4 regions of the Bacillus sp. GB_SG_008 genome follow, and region 3 is predicted to be linked to each of the others. Evidence: predicted binding sites of a transcription regulator. Region 3 holds the regulator's gene; each other region holds the start of a gene.
The links. The regulator Rex, encoded in region 3, represses fermentation and respiration genes when NADH is low (regulators of the CRP and FNR family bind a similar motif). The targets are predictions, from matches to a motif close to TTGTGAAATATTTCACAA.
Positions count from the first base shown of each region.

Region 1: a site for Rex is predicted at 1,090-1,107, ahead of ACTDJC_RS06275 (lactate permease LctP family transporter). Genes of this name have one in related genera too.
Region 2: a site for Rex is predicted at 2,358-2,375, ahead of pflB (formate C-acetyltransferase). Genes of this name have one in related genera too.
Region 4: a site for Rex is predicted at 2,753-2,770, ahead of arcA (arginine deiminase). Genes of this name have one in related genera too.

Region 1 is NZ_JBPZSK010000002.1:256,147-262,279, forward strand. Features, by position in the region: gene ACTDJC_RS06265 (hypothetical protein) at 1-280, opposite strand, end outside; gene ACTDJC_RS06270 (hypothetical protein) at 617-790, opposite strand; gene ACTDJC_RS06275 (lactate permease LctP family transporter) at 1,299-2,960, shown strand; gene ACTDJC_RS06280 (DUF2642 domain-containing protein) at 3,014-3,700, opposite strand; gene ACTDJC_RS06285 (arsenic transporter) at 3,766-5,124, opposite strand; TPP riboswitch at 5,328-5,441, shown strand; gene thiC (phosphomethylpyrimidine synthase ThiC) at 5,641-6,133, shown strand, end outside.
Region 2 is NZ_JBPZSK010000007.1:30,675-36,807, reverse strand. Features, by position in the region: partial or broken gene pyk (pyruvate kinase) at 1-524, opposite strand, end outside; gene ACTDJC_RS17580 (DUF2642 domain-containing protein) at 754-1,155, shown strand; gene ACTDJC_RS17575 (hypothetical protein) at 1,173-1,367, shown strand; partial or broken gene ACTDJC_RS17570 (glycosyltransferase) at 1,378-1,490, shown strand; partial or broken gene ACTDJC_RS17565 (glycosyl transferase) at 1,503-2,149, shown strand; gene pflB (formate C-acetyltransferase) at 2,487-4,736, shown strand; gene pflA (pyruvate formate-lyase-activating protein) at 4,802-5,533, shown strand; gene ACTDJC_RS17550 (diglucosyl diacylglycerol synthase) at 5,947-6,133, shown strand, end outside.
Region 3 is NZ_JBPZSK010000017.1:9,173-15,305, reverse strand. Features, by position in the region: gene ACTDJC_RS22035 (ABC-F family ATP-binding cassette domain-containing protein) at 276-2,201, opposite strand; gene ACTDJC_RS22030 (redox-sensing transcriptional repressor Rex) at 2,384-3,013, shown strand; gene ACTDJC_RS22025 (YdiK family protein) at 3,040-3,237, opposite strand; gene ACTDJC_RS22020 (CPBP family intramembrane glutamic endopeptidase) at 3,240-3,968, opposite strand; gene groES (co-chaperone GroES) at 4,339-4,623, shown strand; gene groL (chaperonin GroEL) at 4,662-6,133, shown strand, end outside.
Region 4 is NZ_JBPZSK010000007.1:132,794-138,926, forward strand. Features, by position in the region: gene arcD (arginine-ornithine antiporter) at 1-235, opposite strand, end outside; gene argF (ornithine carbamoyltransferase) at 400-1,398, opposite strand; gene arcA (arginine deiminase) at 1,429-2,661, opposite strand; gene argR (arginine repressor) at 3,090-3,539, opposite strand; partial or broken gene ACTDJC_RS18050 (BBE domain-containing protein) at 3,930-3,995, shown strand; gene ACTDJC_RS18055 (amino acid ABC transporter ATP-binding protein) at 4,252-4,974, shown strand; gene ACTDJC_RS18060 (ABC transporter substrate-binding protein) at 4,992-5,777, shown strand; gene ACTDJC_RS18065 (amino acid ABC transporter permease) at 5,871-6,133, shown strand, end outside.

The sequences.
Region 1 (6,133 bases), on a different contig from region 3:
TACCAACTACAATCTGGACGATAGGAATCGTATAGTTAAAGAATATAATATGTTTTAGTGCTATGTATTGAATGAAATCATGATAAAATTCTGGAACATTTGGTTTTTCTAGTGCCATTATTAAGTAATTTTTAAGAAAAATCCCCGGTTCACTAAACCAATGTTTTTCTGTAATTTTTGTTATTCCTGCCAAAAGCCATCCAATACCAAAAAAAACGCGCATTAAAGTAACTAATAATTGAAATAATTGCTTTTCCAGACGCCTTGATAATACATTCATAACATTAAACATCTCCAATCTTGTAAGGGGAAAAGAAGTGCCCTCAAATATTGATAACGATTATCATTATCGAAATTAAATTTAACAATTATGATAACTATTTTCAACGGAAAATGTAGGATAATTTGCAAAAGCTTAGGAAGTGAATTCCCGCTTCAAGATTCGAGAGAGAGGTGAAGGGAATTTTCATACATGAAATGTCATTCCAGTTCTATCAATTAAGTTTAGATCGGGCGAATTATAATGGAATGAAAGCAAGACCGTCTTTTGACGGTCTTGCTTCTTATTTTTCTTTAATTCATGACTCCAACAAATACCCAAACAAATTATTTCGTATTAACGAGCTGTGACATCTTTAGCTGCTTCAGAAATACGGTCAACTGTTGCTTTTCCAGCATTTTCAACAGCATCAACTGCATTTTGTACTGCATCGCTTGCTGCTTCAATTCCGCGTTTTGTGTTATTACGCCCTGCATCAATGGCAGATTGAGTTCGATTTTGCTCAGTCATTTTTTGTCCTCCTAAAATCAGTTTTCGACCTTAGTATAAGAAAATGTCATTTTCCTATTCATACATTAGAAAAACTGCCAATAATCTGGGGTGTGTAACCAAAAAATCCCGTCGGAACACGTTCATCATTTACGGTTGCAGCTCTTTTTTATCCCGCCCAAACAGCCGGTAAGAAGTCAGGCAAGGAAGAGAGACAAACCGTCTGTAAGGACCCGATTGGTTTAACTAATCCTCAACGAGAAAACCGTTCGTTGAGGAAAGTTTCACTTTATTTTAGAAACCTGTAATCATATCACATTTTGTGAAAGGATGAACAAAGAAAATGTGAAAAAAATTCGAAAATAGCATTGTAAATACAGGGAAATATGATAAAGTAGAATTATCAAATATTCATGAAAACGTTTTCTGTAAACGTTTTATTTTTTGGACCTAAAGGTCTGATGACCTGGTTGTCTACTTATAGGATTATAAGTACATGAAAAAGAGACATTAGAAGGGAAGAGAAACTATGAGCACATGGACACAAGTTTATGATCCGCTAGGTAACATTTGGCTTTCGGCAGCAGTTGCAATGATTCCAATTATATTTTTCTTCTTAGCGTTAACAGTTTTTCGTATGAAAGGCTATGTTGCAGGGTTCATTACAGTTTTATTAACAGTTATAATTGCACTTTTTGTTTATAAAATGCCATTTACGATGGCGATAGCAGCAACGGGTTATGGGTTTGCTTATGGATTATGGCCAATTGCGTGGATTATCATCATGTCAGTATTTTTATACAAAATCTCAGTAAAAACGGGACAGTTCGATGTCATTCGTGCATCTGTTCTTTCTATTACAAATGATCATCGTCTACTTGTCATTTTAATCGGCTTCTCATTCGGTGCATTTTTGGAAGGAGCAGCTGGATTTGGAGCACCAGTAGCAATTACAGCAGCGCTTCTTGCAGGGCTTGGTTTAAACCCGTTATACGCAGCGGGGCTTTGCTTAATTGCAAATACAGCACCGGTAGCATTCGGAGCGATGGGTATTCCAATTTTAGTAGCTGGTCAAGTAACAGGTATTGATCCTCATAAAATAGGAGAAATGGCTGGGCATCAATTACCGCTTCTATCATTATTTGTTCCATTCTTTATTGTATTCTTAATGGATGGATTAAAAGGTGTAAAACAAACGTGGCCTGCATTACTTGTAGCAGGCGGTTCGTTCGGGATTACGCAGTTTATTACAGCAACATATCTTGGGCCTGAACTCCCGGATATTACATCAGCACTAGTGAGTTTAGTGAGTTTGGCGCTATTCTTAAAAGTATGGCAGCCAAAAGAAATTTACCGTTCTGGAAAAGGACAAGCAGAAGCAGCGGCGACGGTAGATGCTGGTTCTACAATAAATTTAACAGCAGGAAAAGTTTTGAAAGCGTGGTCACCATTTATTATTTTAACGATAATGGTTGTAATCTGGAGCCAAAAATTCTTTAAAGCTTTATTTGCTCCAGGCGGTGCACTTGAAAGCTTAGTGTTTAAAATTCAAATTCCGGGTCTGCATAATTTAGTGATGAAGGCAGAGCCAATTGTTAATAAACCAACACCATATGAAGCTATATTAAAGATTGATATTTTATCGGCAACAGGAACAGCAATTTTGATTGCATGTATTATTACAATGTTTGTTTTGAAAATGAGTCCAAAACAAGCAGTGGTCACATTTAAAGAAACGTTGAAAGAATTGAAAATGCCAATTTTGTCAATTGGATTAGTACTTGGTTTTGCGTTTATCGCAAATTACTCAGGACTTTCATCGACATTGGCATTAGCGTTAGCAGGAACGGGGAAATTCTTCCCATTCTTCTCGCCATTCCTTGGATGGCTTGGGGTATTCTTAACAGGATCAGATACATCTGCAAACGCATTGTTCTCAAATCTACAAGCAATTACAGCGCAGCAAGTAGGCGTAAGCGAAGTGTTGCTTGTTGCAGCGAATACAACGGGCGGTGTAACTGCTAAAATGATTTCACCGCAGTCCATTGCAATCGCATGTGCGGCAGTTGGACTTGCTGGAAAAGAATCTGACTTATTCCGTTTCACAGTGAAACATAGTTTATTCTTCGTAACAATCATTGGTATTATCACATATATTCAAGCTTATTATTTAACTTGGATGATTCCTTAATAGAAAAAGGGGTGTCTCTTATGATGAGATACCTCTTTTTGTTATTTTTAATTTTAGGATGGAAGATGTACGGTTTTAACGTGATGTAAATTAAAATGAAAACGCTGATTACGTGCTGTAATGAGTTCAATTTGGTTGTCGGTTACTTCAGCTAATTTGCCAATTTTATAACTCTGTATGCCTAGATCAAGTAAAACGATATGTTGTTTTAGTTTTTTCATTTGCTCAGAAAATGTACGTGCAAGTGTAATCTTTGAAGCTGGCGATAAGAGTTTTGTATTTTCTAGTCCGTAAGGCGTTTCTGCTTCCTTATACGGAACGATATATTTTACGTGATGAAAGGGGATGTATAACATTTGATAGACAGGTGAGAGGAAGATAAAATAGTCATTCATAATATGGGTAACATATCCATGTAAGAAGTGTTCATGTGATAGCGCAAGTTCAATAAATTGTCCTTTTGCCACTTGCAATGTTTTTCGCAGTGAAATAGTGGATTCACTTGATATTATGTCTGGCGGTAGTAAAGATTCTGGAATTGCTAGGTTATCAAGTAATGAAGAATCGATGCTTGGGGTTAAATGTTGAATGTGTAAACTAGAGATATACATGTATTTTTCTCCATCATACAATACAATAATATCCGAGCCTTTATCAATCATAATTCCTTCAAATGGAATAATTTCCCTTGACAATGTCACTTGTATGGGCTGATTAATATATTTTTGTAAATGAAGCATAATAATCACCTTTCTCGTAATTACATAATCTCCTCCTTCTAACATAGTGGAAGGAGGGAGATGTTTTAAGATGTGAAGATTAATTTAACCCAATAATATAAACATAGCAGTGTAAAAATGACGGTTGGCGGAATGACAAGAAGTGTAGTTTTTATATAGGTATCCCAACCGATAGTTACTTTTCCTTTTTTCACAATATACATCCACATTAAGCTTGCTAATGTACCAATCGGGAGTAATAATGAGCCCATGTCACTACCGATGATGTTTGCAAGATAAATGGTTTTCAATGTAATAGGATCTAGTCCCATTTCGGTGAGTTCAATTGTGCCAATCATTAAGGCAGGATGGTTATTAAAAATGTTAGAGAGGATAGAGACTAGGCCCCCCATAACAAAAGTGGCATGAAATAAACTACCAGTGATGATTGGCTGAAATGTAGTGATGAGCAGGTTGGTTAAGCCGATGTTATTAAGTCCATACACAATCACGTACATAGAAAATGCGAAAATTAAGACATACCAAGGTGTTTTTTTAATCATATCATGAGGTGGAAGGCGCAGTTTGTACCATCTCCACCCGAGTAAAATAACGGAGCCAATGACTGCTACAATGGCGATAGAAAACTGAAAGAAAGATGCGATAAATAAGCTGATACGAACGCATAAAACAAATAATAGAATTCCAAGCATAAACCTTGTTCGCTTACGATTTTCATCAATTGCGGGACGTGGTTGCAGTGGGTGAAAGGATTTTTTAACGAAATTTTCATCTAAGTATGTCGACAAGACCGGGAGTTTTTTAGGGATTTTTTTCCGAAACACAAGGAATAACAGAAACGACATAAAAAGGAGACCTAACGTAGCGGGAACAAACATCATGGCTGTGTGCATGTATAAGTCCATATCAATAATTCTCAAGGCGATTAAATTCACAATATTGCTTACACCAATCGGCGCGCTTGAGGCAGTGGCGATGAGTGCACCACTTAGTAAGTAAGGTATTTTTTGATCATGTGTGAGTCGCAAATGGTGTAACAAAAGCAGTAAAATGGGAGTTGTAATTAAGATGCTACCATCGTTATTGAAGAATAATGTCATGAGAAAACAAAGAAGATTTGTATACCAAAAGAGGCGAATACCAGAGCTTTTTGCTTTTTTAGCAAGTTGAACGGCGCACCAATAAAAAAAGCCGAAACTCTCTAATACGATTGCCATAACAATGGTAGCCATAATTGTTATGGCGGCGCCAATAATTTTTGAGCTAATATCACCCAAGTCGGTAAGAGAAACTGTACCGCTTAAAATGACAATTACTGCACCAACTGTTGCTGGAATTGCTTCATTCATCCCTTTGGGACGCCAAAAGATGATGAGCGTGGTTCCGAGAAAAGCGAGTATGGTTATTGTAGATTGTAGGTTTATCAACTCTTTCACCCCTGTTCTTATCGTGAAAAGTTTACATAAGACATACGTCCTGCACTGGCTTATATTCTATATGTATGAAGTGCGGATTCGGCTTGTACTGAGTGAAATACCCATTTTTTGAATAAGGAAAAAAATAATATAAATACCTTTGCATTTTTTTGACAATGATGTATGATAAGAGCGTAGTGAAAATTTAATCAGTGATAAACTAGGGGTGCCCAAGAGCTGGGCTGAGAGGGAAGCGTGTTGAAGCTTCTTAACCCTTTGGACCTGATCTGGTTCGTACCAGCGGAGGGAAGTTAACGGCTTTACATAACAATGCCTTATGTTGCCAGGTCCTATTCTTTATTATGGACCTGGCTTTTTTATTTGAGCATATACTAGCCGCTAGTTCTCATCCTGGTCATAAGAAAAGTGGAGCCAACTGTTTAGACGCAAGGGTCTAGGCGGCGAAACTGAATCTAAAGAAAAGCGGAGGTTACTTCGCTAAGACACAGGGGAGGAAACACATTTATGAAACAATCTGTTTCAGCTGAGCAAATTGAGTTGAAGTCAAGTTTACCGGGAAGTAAGAAGGTATATGTAGAGGGTACGCGTGAAGATATGAAAGTACCGATGCGCGAGATTGCACAAAGCGATACAAACGGTGTAACAAATCCATCTATTCGTGTGTATGATACGAGTGGTCCTTATACTGATCCGGATTACAAAGTGGAATTAGAAAAGGGGATTCCAACGCCGCGCCGCTGCTGGATTGTGGAACGTGGAGATGTAGAAGAGTATGAAGGTCGTGAAGTGAAACCGGAAGATGATGGTGTAAAAGTAGCAGCTAAACATACGCCTGTATTCCCGCAAATGGGACGTAATCCGCTTCGCGCAAAAACTGGGGAAAATGTTACGCAAATGCATTATGCGCGTAAAGGTATTATCACAGCAGAGATGGAATATGTGGCGATTCGTGAAGGCGTGGAACCAGAATTTGTACGTAAGGAAATTGCTGAAGGTC
Region 2 (6,133 bases), on a different contig from region 3:
TCTTTTTTATCTTTTTCCGTAATACCAGGTAGGCGGATTTTTACATTCGGTACGTTCACACCTTTATGATCTTTAATTATCCCGCCATGTATAACTTTTGTTTGTAACTCACCATTTGCCTTTTCTATTACTTCTAGCTCTAATAATCCATCATCAAGTAATAGATGAGATCCTACTTCTACATCATCGTATAGACCTTCGTATGTGACGGAAAACTGTTTAGATGTTCCGAGTACTTTTTTCATTGAAACGGTAACAGTCGTACCTTCAAGCAGTTCTGCCTGTCCTCCTTCAAATTCATCGGTTCGAATTTTTGGTCCTTTAATATCTTGTAAGAGTGCAATATTTTTTTTAGCTGCCGCTGTGGCCTTTCGTATTGTATTTATACGTGCGCGATGTTCTTCGTGTGTTCCATGAGAAAAATTTAACCGAGCCACATTCATTCCAGATTCTAGTAAAGAAAGTAATGTTTCGTATTGTTCACTTGCAGGTCCAATTGTGCAAACGATTTTTGTTTTTCGCATATAAAATTCCTCCTTTTTTAACCCACATATTAGCGGACAATAAATCCTCCTATTGTTGGAAGTTTCACTTTATTATGTTGGCAATTGTATGTGTACTTCATGTATAGGTATGTGATTTGTTTTATAGAAAATGTGTAGTTTATTTAGCACCAAAAGTGTTATTTCTGTATACGCTGATAAGTGTGAATAAGTTGTCCATACAACAAAATGTATATAGGGGGAAAGTCTAGTGTCTCTATTTAAAGATTATTGGCGTAAGTTTGCACATGTTGTCGATAAACAATTAGATTGCTTTTTATATAAGAAATTTATCCCTGTTATGGAAGAAAAATTATTTTCACCGCGGTTTGCACGGTATATAGAAATTTATACAAAAAAAGGTGTTGCAGAATACATTAAATCGCAGGAATTTCAAAATATTATTTGTTTTATTTTAAAAGAATGTAATGTTTCTCCATTTAAAGAAATTGCAGAACAATTGTTAGGGAAAGAGGTCGAAATTACTGTAACTGTTGGAGGTTTAACAGGTATCATTGCGCAAGTAGGAGATGACTTTTTAACATTACAAGAATTAACTGGAGCAACTATTTCATTACCATTTTCAAGTATTATTTCAATTCGTGAGGTATAGAGAAAGGGGGAAATAAAATGTCGTTTATTGATGCATTACGGTCTCATGTGGGACAACTTGCTCAAGTTGTAACTGTTGGAGAAATTGTAACTGGGAGTATTTTATCTGTAACAGATGGAGTAATTGTCATACGAACAGCTCCGTTCTATGGTCCACTAGAAGATGTTATTGTAAGAATTCCAGTTGTTTCATATGTTCGATTGTATAGTTAGGAGGAATAACATGCGCGTATCTGTTGTGATTCCAACACATAATGAAGCACAAACGATAGGTGGTGTGTTGGAAGAAGTAAAAAAGTACAACCTTATGAAATTATTGTTATTGCGAATGGAGCGGATAAAGAGACTGTTCAAAACGAAGAAATGACGATTGCATCGGTTATTCAAGAAGCACGTAAAATTGAGCCACTTGAAATTATCGTTGCTGTTAATGGATTGAATGATAAGACAGCGACAATTGCAAAGTAATGCGGGGCTACAACTATTATTTATGAAGAAACGCTTGGAAATGATGTGGGACGTTCTATAGGGGAGGGGATATCGTGCTATTTATTGATGGGGATTTTGCAAAAGCGATTGCGGACGGACAAGACGTGGCGTTGAATGATTTAAATTATTATTTAGATTTACGAGCACCGTTACATCTTGTTACGGCACTAAAATATGCTTTAAACTTGGCTTGTAACCGAAAAGATTTAGGTGTAGGTTCGCTGGTAGCCGTACTAAATGCATTTAGTAAGGTTTGTTTAGAATATATCGGATTTGATGCTTTCTTATTTCCATGTGTGGCACAGGTGAAGGCGATATTAGCAGGATTCTCTACCTCTTGTGGATTTAGACTAAATGAATCGAAGTCGGCCGAGTGAACATTTTGCAGTGGAGGGGCATGCCCCAGCTGTATTGAGGATTACATAGAGGGGATGTCATGTGTGATAGTAGAACTTGGCATTCGAGGTGGTTTTCATGATGGAGGACGTAAGAGAGAAACAAAATAAAAAAGTGTGCTGAAACAGGCACACTTTTTTTTATTCTGTTTCAAAAATACTATAACAGAATAGGGAGGAAGAGTATTACAGTTTAAAGTGGATACGACTCTTAACCTGCAGAAAAGGATTCTTTTATTAGAATACCCAAAAAAGAAATTAGTAAAAGGGGTTAATTCAATAAAGATTCCAATAACGTTTTCACTATGTCTATAGGAGTTTGCTCATTGTTTCACAAACATGTCACAACTTTAACGTTCATTTTTTCAAAAAAGTAGTATGCTAAGCACATAAGCTGTTATACAAAAAATCTTAGTCCTGTACTAATCAAAAAATGGAGGAGATTAGGATGACTCAAGTATTAGAAAATGTAAAAAACGCATGGGAAAGCTTTAAAGGTGAAAAGTGGAAAGCAGAGATTGATGTTCGCGATTTCATTTTAAATAATATAAACGTTTACCAGGGGGATGAATCCTTCTTAGCTGGAGCAACAGAAGCGACGAAACAACTTTGGGATCAAGTAATGGAATTAACAAAACAAGAACGTGACAATGGCGGAGTTCTTGACATGGATACGAAAATTGTTTCTTCTATTACATCACATGACCCAGGATATTTAAATAAAGATATTGAAAAAGTAGTTGGTGTCCAAACTGACAAGCCATTTAAGCGTTCATTACAACCATACGGTGGTATTCGTATGGCAGAGCAAGCTTGTGAATCTTATGGATATGAAATGGACAAAGAACTAAGCCGTATTTTCAGAGACTGGCGTAAAACGCATAACCAAGGTGTATTCGATGCTTATACTCCTGAAATGAGAGCAGCTCGTAAATCAGGCGTTATTACAGGTCTTCCAGATGCATACGGTCGCGGCCGTATTATTGGTGACTATCGCCGCGTTGCATTATACGGTATAGATCGTTTAATCGAAGCGAAAAAAGAAGATTTGAATTTAACTGGCGGTGTAATGAGCGAAGATACAATGCGTTTACGCGAAGAATTATCTGAGCAAATTCGTGCACTTCAAGAATTAAAACAAATGGCAGCTTCTCATGGTTTTGATATTTCTAAGCCAGCAACAAATGCACAAGAAGCGTTCCAATGGTTATATTTTGCTTATCTTGCAGCAATTAAAGAACAAAACGGTGCAGCGATGAGTCTTGGCCGTACGTCTACTTTCTTAGATATCTTTATTGAAAGAGATTTAGTAAACGGTACATTAACAGAAGAAGAGGCACAAGAAATTGTTGATCACTTCATTATGAAGTTACGTCTTGTGAAATTTGCAAGAACACCTGATTATAATGAATTATTCTCTGGTGATCCAACTTGGGTAACAGAATCTATCGGTGGTATTGCACTTGATGGTCGTCCATTAGTAACGAAAAACTCATTCCGTTTCTTGCATACATTAGATAACTTAGGACCAGCTCCAGAACCAAACTTAACAGTTCTTTGGTCTAAACAATTACCAGAGAACTTTAAAAACTACTGTGCGAAAATGTCTATTAAGACATCTGCAATTCAATATGAAAATGATGACATTATGCGTCCAGAGTATGGCGATGATTACGGTATTGCTTGTTGTGTGTCTGCAATGAGAATCGGTAAGCAAATGCAGTTCTTCGGAGCTCGTGCAAACTTAGCTAAGACACTACTATATGCAATTAACGGCGGTAAAGATGAAAAATCAAAAGAACAAATTGGACCTGAATTTGCACCTATCACTTCTGAAGTATTAGATTATGAAGAAGTTATGCGTAAATTTGATATGACAATGGAATGGCTAGCAGGTTTATATTTAAACACATTAAATGTCATCCATTATATGCACGATAAATATAGTTATGAACGTATTGAAATGGCGCTTCATGATACTGAAGTAATTCGTACAATGGCAACAGGTATCGCAGGTTTATCAGTAGTAGCTGACTCTTTAAGTGCAATTAAATATGCAAAAGTAAAACCAATTCGTGATGAAAACGGAGTTGCAGTAGACTTTGAAATCGAAGGCGAGTTCCCTAAATACGGTAACAATGATGATCGCGTTGATGAAATTGCGGTAAATCTTGTGAAAACATTTATGAACAAGCTTCGTAAACATACAACATATCGCAATTCTATTCACACAATGTCAATCTTAACGATTACTTCCAACGTTGTATACGGTAAGAAAACTGGTAACACACCAGATGGCCGTCGTGCTGGCGAACCGTTTGCACCAGGGGCAAACCCAATGCACGGTCGTGATACAAAAGGAGCACTAGCATCATTATTATCCGTTGCGAAATTACCATATGAAGATGCAAGAGATGGCATTTCTAATACATTCTCTATTATTCCAAAAGCACTTGGAAAAGAAGATGATGTACAAGTTCGCAACTTAGTATCTATGCTTGATGGATATGCAGTAAAAGAAGGACATCACTTAAATATTAACGTATTTAACCGTGAAACATTAATGGATGCAATGGAACATCCTGAAAAATATCCACAATTAACAATTCGTGTATCTGGTTATGCGGTTAACTTCATTAAATTAACTCGTGAACAACAAATTGACGTTATTAACCGTACAATGCACGAAAGTATGTAAGTAAAAGCTTTCCCTCTGTTCTCATGAAGACAGAGGGAGGCTGTTTCAATAGAGGGGGAAGCAACATGGTAAAAGGAAGAATACATTCTGTAGAGTCTTGTGGTACTGTTGATGGCCCAGGAATTCGTTATGTCATATTTACACAAGGGTGTTTATTACGCTGTCAATATTGTCATAATGCGGATACGTGGGAGATTGGTAAAGGGAAAGAAATAACAGTTGAAGAAGTGATGCAGGATGTTACATGTTACCTTCCTTTTATAGAAGCTTCTGGCGGTGGTATTACAGTAAGTGGCGGCGAGCCTTTACTGCAGTTAGATTTTTTGACTGAGCTGTTTAAGAAATGTAAAGAGATCGGGATTCATACGACAATTGATTCTTCTGGAGGGTGCTATTCTGAAGATGAAGAATTCCAAAGAAAATTAGATATTTTGATGGAATATACAGATTTGGTATTACTTGACTTAAAACATATTGATTCGAAGAAACATCGCAAATTAACAGGAAAACCGAACGAACATATTTTACAATTTGCTCGTTATTTATCAGATAAAAAGAAATCAATTTGGGTGCGTCATGTACTTGTACCTGGAATTACAGATGGTACAGAGGACTTAGAAAATTTGGCAGCCTTTATCCAAAGTCTTGATAACGTACAAAAGGTAGAAGTCTTACCATATCATAAGTTAGGCGTTTATAAATGGGAGGCGTTAGGGCATAAATATCCTCTTGAAGGAGTAGAGCCTCCAACGGAAGAAAGCATTCAAAAAGCAAAGCATATTTTAGCAGCAGTCTAATCCAATTGTGGATTAGACTTTTTGCTTTCTGTTGACAAATAGTAGAGCAAAAATAAGGAAAAGAGTATACTAAGATTACATAATGTCTATTTTTGTAAAGAAACGATATGGATAAATTTACAAAAATGTAAAGGGAAAACGAAACAATAGAAAGAATTAAGAAATAATGTAATGCGTATCTTGGAGTATAGATAAAAGTCAAGTTATTGCGAAAGCAGTTATAGGAAAGTATAATGTTTAAGATATGAGCAGATGGGATTAAGGGGTCAATAACATATGCTTTGCATATCCACGACAGGTACAGATCCAACGAAAATTTGTTGGAATTCAAACATGCAAAATCATAAGGAAATTGTTTTTTATATTGTGACAGATGCAATATGAAGGACCGAAAAAGCTAGGAGTGGATTTGTTTGATAAAAAACCCCAAGGTTTTAATATTAACAGCACATTATGGTAACGGTCATATACAAGTGGCAAAAACATTAGAACAAACATTTCGTCAAAGAGGATTTGAGGATGTAATCGTATGCGATCTTTTTAGTGAATCGCACCCTGTTATAACAGACATTACAAAATATTTATATTTAAAAAGTTATA
Region 3 (6,133 bases):
GACTCTCGTTAAAGAAGATAAGTTTAGTTAAATGTTAGTGGGGCCACAGATGAAAGTTTCACTTTATACACATAATTAACCACAGCCTGTGGATAAAACCTATATTATCTGTTGATAATATAGGTTTTTTTGTGAGTATAAACTGTGGGTAAATATTATTTTATTTGTGGATAATGTGGAAAAATTAATATTTAGCTTGATAATATAAAATTGAATGTGTGAATAACACTGTGGATAAATAAAAAGGTCAGCGTAACTGCTAACCTTTTTATTTTTTATATTTGTAATTCTTCCCATTCTTCCATACATGCTTCTAATTGTTCTTGTAGTGTTTGTTTTTCTGCTGTAATATCACTTGCTCTTTCGTAATCAGCATATACTTCAGGCAGACAAAGTTGTTCTTCTAATGTAGCGATTTGCTCTTCCATTGCAGCAATGTTTTCTTCTAATTCCTCAATTCTACGCGTACGTTGGCGCTCTTGCTTTTTACGTTCTTTTTCTTCAATATAATTTAATTTTTCTTGCGCCACTTGTTTTTGTGCAGGTTTATTCGTTTCTTGTTCTTCAAGTTCTGCCCGTTCTAACATTTCATTTTTCTTTTCTATATAATAATCGTAATCGCCTAGATATTCCGCTGCCCCGTCTGTTGACAATTCAATAACTTTTGTGGCGATGCGATTAATGAAATAGCGGTCATGAGAAACAAATAAAATAGTTCCTGGAAAATCAATAAGAGCATTTTCTAATATTTCTTTACTACTTAAGTCTAAATGGTTTGTCGGTTCATCTAAAATAAGCACATTTGATTTTTGCATCATAAGTTTTGCAAGAGCTAAACGTGCTTTTTGTCCACCACTTAAAGAAGAGACTGGCTTTAAAACATCATCACCAGAAAATAAAAAGTTTCCAAGTACTGTGCGGATTTCTTTTTCTGGTTGTAGCGGGTAATCATCCCAAAGTTCATCTAATACGCGTTTTGATGATGTTAAGTTTGCTTGTTCTTGGTCATAATATCCAATAGAAACGTTAGAGCCGAATGAAAAACTGCCGTTTAAAGGACGAAGTTTATCCACAAGAGATTTTAATAAAGTGGATTTTCCGATTCCATTTGGACCTACAAGTGCAACACTATCACCTCTCGTTAATTGGAAATGAATGTGCTCAATGATTGGCTCGTTATTATAACCAATTGTGATATTTTTTACTTGTAGTACATCATTTCCACTTTGCCTATCGATATCAAAGTGGAAAGAAGCAGATTTTGTATCACCGAGTGGTTTTGTCATAAGCTCCATACGATTTAATTGTTTTTGACGACTTTGTGCCCGTTTTGTTGTGGAAGCGCGGGCGATATTTTTTTGAATGAAGTCTTGTAACTTTGTGACTTCTTCTTGCTGTTTCTCATAACGCTTCATCTCTTGTTCGTATAGCGATGCTTTAAGTTCTAAATACTTACTGTAGTTCCCCGTGTATTTTCGACTTTGTTTATTAGAGATTTCATATACCTGTGTTACGAGTTTATCTAGAAAGTATCGATCGTGTGAAACGATTAAAATAGCACCAGGATAGCCTTGTAAATATTGTTCCAGCCACGTTAATGTATCGATATCTAAATGGTTGGTTGGCTCATCCAAAATAAGCAAATCTGGTTTTGTTAATAATAATTTTCCAAGAGCTAAACGAGTTTTTTGCCCACCACTTAAAGTGGAGATTGTAGTTCCGTGTGTCTCAGAAGGAAAGCCAAGTCCGCTTAAAACAGAGCGAATATCAGCTTCGTATTGGTAGCCGCCTTTATTTTTATAATCTAATTGCAGGCGATCATACTCTGCTAACAATCTTTCGTGTACAGTGACATTTGTGAAATTTTCTTCTTTCCCCATTTCTTGTTCTAGCCTTCGGAGTTCTTTCTCCATGCGTTGCAAGTCGAGAAATACCGTTAGCATTTCATCCCAAATGGTTAATGATGTTTCAAGACCAGTGTGCTGTGCTAAGTAACCGATAGATACATCTTTCGGTTTAATAATTTCTCCACTGTCATGGGACAGTTCTCCCGCAATAATCTTTAATAATGTAGACTTTCCAGCGCCGTTACGGCCGACAAGTGCAATGCGATCACGCGTCTGTACCTCTAACTTAATGTTTGAAAGAATCACTTCAGCGGCGTATAACTTGGAAAGGTTATTCACTTGTAGTAGAATCAATGTTTTCACCTCAAATAATTTCTTAACTTTGCCATGATTATATTTCTCAATCATACTAAAAATAGTGTATAGTTGAACGTAATAGAGAAGTTCTCTCTCTATTATACAGGGAAAACTTTCAATGCTAAACTTCCGTACATGTTTCAATCACTTGAACAGATAGGAAGAGAGGAGGGGGTTGCATGGAGCAGCCTAAAATTCCGCAGGCGACTGCCAAAAGATTGCCTCTATACTATCGATTTATCCAAAACTTATCGTTATCTGGTAAGCAACGCGTATCATCTGCAGAATTAAGTGAAGCGGTGAAAGTGGATTCGGCGACGATTCGAAGAGATTTTTCATACTTTGGGGCATTAGGGAAAAAGGGATACGGCTATAACGTAAATTATTTATTGTCGTTTTTCCGCGAAACACTTGATCAAGATGATGTAACGCGTGTAGCACTAATAGGGGTAGGTAATTTAGGGACAGCTTTCTTACATTACAATTTTACGAAAAATAATAATACAAAAATTGAGATGGCATTTGACGTTGATGAAGAGAAAGTTGGAAAAGAAATCGGAGGAATTCCAGTATATCATCTGGATGAATTAGAAGAGAAATTATCCGATGATATAAAAGTGGCAATATTAACAGTACCTGCTTCTGTTGCACAAGCTGTAGCAGATCGCTTATCGCATACTGGTATACAAGGTGTTTTAAACTTTACACCTGCTAGGTTAAATATATTAGAACATATTCGAATTCATCATATCGATTTAGCGGTAGAATTACAAACGCTTGTGTACTTTTTAAAAAATTACCCACAATAAAAACGCAGGAATTCCCTGCGTTTTTATTATTTCTTCATACTACCTTTTTTCGGTTTAGAAAAAAGAAGGCGAAGTGCCAAATTAAAATCGACTGTTGCCATTATAGCGAGTAATATTGTATAAAAGTTCCAAATTGTATCTTCAACACTTGTAATTGCTAAGTATGTAAAAATACACCCAAGAAGAAAATACAAAGTTGCCATAACAAATGGTGAAGTTCGCATGTTTAAAATCCTCCGATGAATCCTTGCAATTTTTCAGCTTTTTCTATGTATGGGTGAAGTACAAATGTAATTAACATAACATTTGTATTCATCATAACATGAGCCATAATAGGTACAATAATCCGTTTTGTTTTTACATATAAAAATGAAAAAACAAGCCCCATGGAAATATACACTAATAAATGTGTAGGGTCAAAATGAATTAAAGCAAATATAAGTGAACTCACAATTGCTGCGATAAAGAAGTTATATCGTTTATATAGTGTTCCAAATAGAATCTTTCTAAATACAATTTCTTCAAGAATGGGAGCGAATATAGAAGAAACAATCATAAATAATGGAGCAGCTTTTATAATCTCGATAATGTTTTGTGTATTTTCAGATTCAGGTTTAACTTTAAAAATTTGTGTTTCAATTGTGCCAGCAATTACTTGGGCAAATAAAGCAAGAAAAACCCCCAAAATAATCCATCCTATTGTAGCGGGAATGTTTGTTTTTTCCCGATCCCATTTTTCTGATTGTGTATCGTTGCGTAATATCAAAAGGATAATAATAAGAGCAACAAAGAAGCTAATTATTCCCCAATGTGCAGTTGCCAATTGAACCTCTTCTTGAAAGCTCCTGTTTCCATTGTTGTATATTCCGCTTTTTAAAAGGAGCCACCCTCCAATTACACCTGATAATTGCATTAAAATATATGTAACAACAACCCACCAGTATTGTCTCTTCAATTTCGTAACTCCTTTTTAAATTTTTTGTAATGAAAAAGGAAAATGCTCTATCCATAGAGAAAACAACTTATGGCATCTTCTTATTGTAACATAGGAGAAGAGGGAAAAACGATGGAATATCAAATAGAATCTTCTATCAGTGCCGATCTTCCATGAAGCCAAGGATTTATATTATTGCGCTACCCATCAGGTAAAGAAGAGAAGCTTATGGAAAGACTGAAGAGGATGTAAAATAGTTTTCCGAAAAATTACGTTTTTTCACTTGCAAAAGAAAATGAGATTCTTTATTATAATAAGTGTGTTAGCACTCGAAGTGTTTGAGTGCTAATAAACATAAAATTTACATAGTAAATTGAGGAGGTTATTGTTCATGCTAAAGCCATTAGGTGATCGCGTTGTAATTGAACTTGTTCAAGCAGAAGAAAAAACAGCAAGTGGTATCGTATTACCAGACACTGCAAAAGAAAAACCACAAGAGGGTAAGGTAGTGGCAGTTGGTACTGGTCGTGTGCTTGAAAATGGTGAGCGTGTTGCTTTAGAGTTAGCTGTAGGCGATCGTATTATCTTCTCAAAATATGCAGGTACTGAAGTAAAATACGAAGGTGCAGAATACTTAATTTTACGTGAAAGCGACATTTTAGCAGTTATCAGTTAATTATATAAATCTTTAAAAATTCAAGGGGGTCAAATATTATGGCAAAAGATATTAAATTTAGTGAAGAAGCACGTCGTTCGATGCTTCGCGGTGTCGACACTCTTGCAAACGCAGTAAAAGTTACGCTTGGACCAAAAGGTCGTAACGTTGTACTTGAGAAAAAATTCGGTTCTCCGCTTATTACAAATGACGGTGTAACAATTGCAAAAGAAATTGAATTAGAAGATGCATTTGAAAACATGGGTGCAAAACTAGTAGCAGAAGTTGCTAGCAAAACAAATGATGTAGCTGGTGACGGAACGACAACTGCAACTGTATTAGCACAAGCAATGATTCGTGAAGGTTTAAAGAACGTAACAGCTGGTGCGAACCCAATGGGTCTTCGTAAAGGTATTGAAAAAGCTACTGTAGCAGCAATTGAAGAATTAAAAACGATTTCTAAACCAATCGAAGGTAAATCTTCTATCGCACAAGTAGCTGCTATTTCTGCTGATGACGAAGAAGTAGGAAAATTAATTGCAGAAGCAATGGAGCGTGTTGGTAACGACGGCGTTATTACATTAGAAGAATCTAAAGGATTCACAACAGAATTAGATGTAGTAGAGGGTATGCAGTTCGACCGTGGATATGCTTCTCCTTACATGATTACTGATTCTGATAAAATGGAAGCCGTTCTTGATAACCCATTTATCTTAATTACTGATAAAAAGGTTTCTAGCATTCAAGAGATCTTACCAGTATTAGAGCAAGTGGTACAACAAGGTAAACCACTTCTTATCATCTCTGAAGACGTAGAAGGCGAAGCGCTAGCTACATTAGTAGTAAATAAACTTCGTGGTACGTTCAACGTAGTAGCTGTTAAAGCTCCTGGCTTCGGTGATCGTCGTAAAGCAATGCTAGAAGATATCGCTATCTTAACTGGCGGTGAAGTAATTACAGAAGAATTAGGACGCGACTTAAAATCTGCGACTATCGCATCTTTAGGACGTGCTAGCAAAATTGTTGTAACGAAAGAAAATACAACAATTGTTGAAGGTGTAGGAAATACAGAACAAATCGAAGCTCGCATTGGTCAAATCCGTGCGCAGTTAGAAGAAACAACTTCTGAGTTCGATCGTGAAAAATTACAAGAGCGCCTTGCTAAATTAGCAGGTGGCGTAGCTGTAATTAAAGTAGGTGCGGCAACTGAAACTGAATTGAAAGAGCGCAAACTTCGCATTGAAGATGCACTTAACTCAACTCGTGCAGCGGTAGAAGAAGGTATTGTTGCTGGTGGTGGTACTGCACTTATGAACGTATATGCTAAAGTAGCTGGTATTGCAGCTGAAGGTGACGAAGCAACAGGTATTAACATCGTACTTCGCGCATTAGAAGAGCCAGTTCGTCAAATCGCAATCAACGCTGGTTTAGAAGGTTCTGTTGTTGTAGAACGCTTAAAAGGTGAAAAAGTAGGCGTTGGTTTCAACGCAGCAACAGGCGAGTGGGTAAACATGCTTGAGTCTGGTATCGT
Region 4 (6,133 bases), on a different contig from region 3:
CTTTTGCATAACTAAAAATTCCTCCATCTAAATCCGGCCTTTTAACTGTTAAGTTTTGGAACGCTAATCCAAGAGAAACCATTCCGATACCTGTTATAATCCAACCAATAATAATAGCACCTGCACCTGCACCCTTTGCCATATCACTTGCTAGGTTAAATGCTCCGCCTCCGATCATGGAACCTACAACAAGAGCGGTCAAAGTAAGCAGTCCTAATTTCTTTTCTTCACCCATTACACTCACCTCTCTTTTATCAGATAGGAATAAACAACAGTAGTGAATGATTGTATATAAAGGAAGATAAATTGAAACTTCCATCAGTGGGGGATTTTTTCATCCTCCACTGATGGAAAGCTCTCATCAATAATGGGATAAAAAAGGAGGAATCTCCCCCTTCTTTATTCCATATCTCCTAAAGTAGCTGCCATAACCGCTTTAATTGTGTGCATTCTATTTTCCGCTTGATCAAATACCTTTGAATGCTTACTACGGAATACTTCATCACTTACTTCCATTTCTTTTATGCCGTATTTTTCATATATTTCCTCTCCATACATTGTTTCCGCGTCATGAAACGCAGGTAAACAATGTAAGAAAATCATATTTTCATTCCCGGTCTTTTCAATCATTTTCATATTTACTTGATATGGTTTAAGAAGTTCAATACGTTCAGCAAATTTATCTTCTTCTCCCATAGATACCCATACATCTGTATAGATAACATCTGCACCTGCAACAGCTTCTTCCACGTTGCTCGTTACCATTACCCGATCACTATATTTTTTAGCGATATCAATGACTTCCTGTGCTGGAAATAATGATTCTGGGGTACAAATATGTACTTCCATTCCTACAATAGAGCCGCCAACTAATAAGCTATTCGCTACATTGTTACGGCCGTCTCCAACATAGACCAGCTTAATATCTTTTAATTTTCCGATATGCTCTTTTATTGTTAACAAATCTGCAAGTGTTTGTGTCGGATGCCACATATCTGTTAAGCCATTCCATACTGGTACACCTGAATTTTTTGCTAAAGATTCCACTGTTGCATGTGCAAATCCACGAAATTCAATACCATCAAACATACGTCCTAAAACTCTCGCTGTATCTTCAACAGATTCTTTTTTCCCAAGCTGAATATCATTTTTACCTAGGTACTCAGGATTTGCACCTAAATCCGTACATGCTACCGTAAATGCACAACGTGTACGAGTTGAAGTTTTTTCAAATAAAAGGGCAACATTTTTGCCTTCTAAATAATGATGTGGGATACCATGTTTCTTTTTCTCTTTTAAGTCTGCTGCTAAATCAAGAAGATATAACAACTCTTCTTCTGTAAAATCTTTTTCTGCAAGAAGGCTTCTTCCTTTTAAGTTTGGTTTTGTCATTAACATCATTCATCCCTACTTTCTCCAGTATTTATGCTAAATATCTTTTCGAACAATTGGCATACTCATACAACGTGGACCCCCACGGCCGCGAGACAATTCCGAGCTTAATACTTCAACAACCTCTATACCATGCTCACGTAATAAAGCATTTGAGACATAGTTGCGATCATATGTAACAACTACTCCCGGTGCAATTGCTAATGTATTAGATCCATCGTTCCATTGTTCACGAGCAGAAGCAATCACATCTCCTCCTCCGCAAGGAATAAGAACCAATTCACTCAAACCTAACGCTTCTTTTAAAGCCTCAGTTAAAGATGTGCGGTATGTAATTTTGAGAGTCTCTTTATCCGATCCTTTTTCCAAAATATAAATATTCATATTCCCCTTTGGACCTTGAATGGCTGGATGGATTGTAAATTTATCATAATCAACCATTGTAAATACTGTATCTAAATGCATAAACGCACGACATTTTGGAATCTCTATTGCCAGCACTTTCTTAATTTTATTTTGACGACTAAATAAATTTTTTGCTAAGCGTTCAATGGCCTTAGCTGAAGACCTAGCAGATACTCCAATTGCAATTGTTTCCTCATTTAAAATAAGCTCATCGCCACCTTCAATCGGAAACTTATAATCACGATCTAACCAAACCGGCACATTGTGACTTGCAAAGCGCGGATGGTATTTAATAATATATTCCATAAATAAAGATTCCCGTCTCCGTGCTGGCTCTCTCATTCTATTAATTGTTAAGCCTTCACCTATTGTCGCTGCTGGATCACGTGTAAAATATAAATTTGGCATTGGATCTAAATAAAATGGATAATGCTCTTCCATTAATTCATAAAGATGCGCTTTTTTATTCGTTTCAATTTCACTTTTACGCACGCCACCCATAATTTTTTGAATCAAATCTTCATTTGAAAAGGAAAGTAAATACTCTTTTAAAGTTTGGTGTGCAATATTTACATCTGCTTGCCCTTCTTTTAAAATACGATCAACAAATTCTTCTCGAAGCTCTTTATTAACTAATGCTTCAGCTGCTAGTTTCTCTAGATAAAGGACCTCAATCCCCCGATTTCGCAGTGTTTGTGCAAAATAGTCATGCTCTTTTTGAATAATTGGTAAATATGGAATATCGTCAAATAATAATTGCTGTAAATATTCTGGTGTTAAATTTTCAATTTCTTTACCAGGGCGTTTTAGTAAAACGGTTTCTAATTCTCCAATTTCTGAAGTAACATGTATCGGATGCTTCATTTGTTGTACCTCCTTTTAAATTCATTTGATGTCTTACAATTACATAATAAACAGAATGCACATATCGCTTTGTGAAAACGCTAACAATACTAGGTGAAATATTTCACAAATTATTTTGTAAAAAGTATAGCTAATCGTATTTTTATAAGATACTTCATCTCATAATTAAATAACTAGCTTTATATTATGTATATTAAATGTATAATAGCGTCCTATTTTATGTTAAAAATTTTTATCTCGTATTAGCGGAAAGTAATTGTTCTACCTCAAAATTCAGCAAACACAAAGAAGTTAAATTAGGAAAATCCCGATTGATGAGAACTCATAATTAATAACAATAGAACCGCTCCATTAATTAAAATTTCACTGTTTCACTTTATAAAAATAAAAAAGACTGTTCTAATTTGCATTAGAAACAGCCTTCTCATTTACATAATCAAATTCAATCTACCTTTTAGAATCTCCCTATCTGCTTTTGATCGAGAAATTACAAGACATGTATCATTCCCACATATACATCCTATTTTTTCTTTCCAGTCTAAAGAATCAAATAAAATACCGATAACATGGGCATTTCCAGGCAGAGTTTTTATAATAATCAGTTGTTCTACATAATCGATTTTTACAACAACCTCTCTTATTTTTTTCTTTAGCTGTATATCTGCTCGCTGGTTCTCTTCTGTAAAAATCTTATATATTACCAGCCCTTTTGAAGAGGCTACCTTTACTAAATTTAATTCATGAATATCTCGAGAAATAGTTGCTTGTGTAACAAATACATCACGGTGCTCTAACAACTCTACCAATTTTTCTTGTGTATCTATTTCATTCTCTCTCACCAATTGTTTAATTAGTTGTTGTCTTTTCTCTTTTTTCATGAAAGACACTCCTTCTAATATTATAGCTTTATTATATCTTGCTATAATTTTCTTCTGAAAGAGACAAAGATAAATGTTGCGGAAACGTTCATATTTTTACTTTTTATAACAATTTTTTCTATAATTTATAAAAAAAGAGAGCCAATTATATTGGCTCCTATTGAATTCGCTGCTGCTAATCCAAGCCCTACTATTTTTTTCATATCAATTAATCTCCTTTTAACTTTTCTATTCAACTTTATTTCAAAAAAATATTTTTATAGTTTTCGTTTTCTTTAACTACAGCAGTAACCTGTTCTTTTTTGATGGCCTTCCTGCCTAATTTCATTCTATCCAACAAAAAGCGCAATCACTATCGAGTTACATTACAATAACATTGCACTTCTGTAAGCAAGATATGACCATCATAATGTCTTTCGTTTTCCTCAAAGCATTCCACCGCTTACAAAAAAATAAAAATGAAGAACGATACATCGCTCTTCCTTCTATATGTTGTTATCTATACTTTTTATCATAAATAGATATATCGATTTTTGAAATAAATAATTAAATTTTGAAACAAATACTTATTTCTCTCAATGAAACTGTGTAATATACGACCAGTTATAATCCCTTTAAATTTTTAACGAAAAATAAAGGAATATGACAATTTATGACTAATTACCAAGAACAAGGTATTTTTATACACCCGAATTTCATTGGAGGGGGATGCATGATACAAGTTCAAAATCTGACAAAATCTTTTGGTTCTTTAAGCGTGCTCAAAAACGTCAATTTACACGTGCAAGAAAAAGAAGTTGTCGTCTTAATTGGTGCAAGCGGTTCAGGGAAAAGTACATTACTGCGTTGCTTAAATTTCTTAGAGCTGTATGATGATGGAGAAATTTCAATACAGGGTGAACAAATCCATCCAAAACGTACAAATCTAAACAAAGTTCGAGAAGATGTCGGCATGGTTTTTCAACATTTTAATTTATTTCCTCATATGACCTCACTAGAAAACATCATTGAAGCTCCTATTCACGTCAAGAAGTTAGACAAAACAAAAGCAACAAGCATTGCCTACGAACTGCTAGGAAAAGTCGGATTGCAAGATAAGGCTAATGTAACACCCGATCTTTTATCAGGTGGCCAAAAACAACGAGTTGCTATTGCAAGAGCACTCGCAATGAATCCGAAAATTATGCTATTTGACGAACCTACCTCAGCTCTCGATCCTGAACTCGTCGGAGAAGTACTACAAGTTATGAAAGACCTCGCAAAAGAAGGTATGACGATGATTATCGTCACGCATGAAATGGGATTTGCCCGTGATGTAGCTGACCGCATCATTTTTATGGATGACGGACAAATCGTAGAGGATGCACCTCCAGAACAGTTTTTCACCGCTCCGTCAAATAAACGCGCACAGCAATTTTTACGAAACATTATATAAACATTGGAGGAGTCTTTATGAAACGACATATGCTTAAAGTAATAGCAGCGATTGCATTATGTGCTTCTTTAATATTAAGTGCCTGTAGTAAAGAAAGTAGCACTACATCCGCAGATGGAAAGCAAGAATTTCGCTATGCAATGAGTGGTTTATATAAGCCGTTTAACTATAAAGAAAATGGCAAGCTTGTCGGCTTTGACGTCGAAATTGGTGAGGCACTTGCTAAAAAAATGAATATGAAGGCTGTTCCTGTAACAAATCCTTGGGAAACACTCATACAAGGTCTGCAAGCAAAAAAATATGATGTAATTCTAGGAAGTATGGCCATTACAGAAGATCGTCTCAAAGCAGTTAGTTTTACGAATCCATATTATCGCTCTGGGGCACAAATTTTCGTTACAAAAAATAACACATCAATCTCCTCCGCTGAAGATTTAAAAGGGAAAAAAGTAGGTGTCGTAAAAGCAAGTACATTCAAAACACTTGTTGCCAAGCAGACAGATCAAATTACAGAATACGATAGCGACATTACAGCTCTTATGGATTTAGAACCAGGACGAATTGATGCTGTTGTCACAGATCAAATGGTAGGTCTTCGTATGATGAAAGAAGGAAAATCAAATATAAAAGATGCTGGTAAACCATTATCTCTTGATGAAATGGCCATTGCTGTTCGCAAAGATGATAAAGAATTAATGGAAAAATTAAATAAAGCATTAGATGAAATCATTCAAGATGGTACGTATGAAAAAATCAGTAAAAAGTGGTTTGGTCGTAACATTCTAGGTGAGAAAGCAGAATAGATTTTTTGTGCATAAGTAGTGCCCCGCACCTTTCATTGGGGCATTGCTATCATATTCGTAAAATGAAAATCAACTCATATAGAGGTGATACTAATGATCGATATTTTCATATCTACATATCCAACGTTCCTAAAAGCAATTGTTCTGACATTACAATTAACAATAACTTCCTTATTACTTGGATGCCTAATTGGATTGTTATTTGCTTTTTTTCGTATTTCTAATAATAAACTCTTAAATGGAATTGCGCATGTATACATTGCTATTATTCGTGGTATACCGTTAGTTGTACAAATTATGATTCTCTATTTTGGAATTACATCTGTTATTGTATTATCACCTTTTTGGGCCGGCGC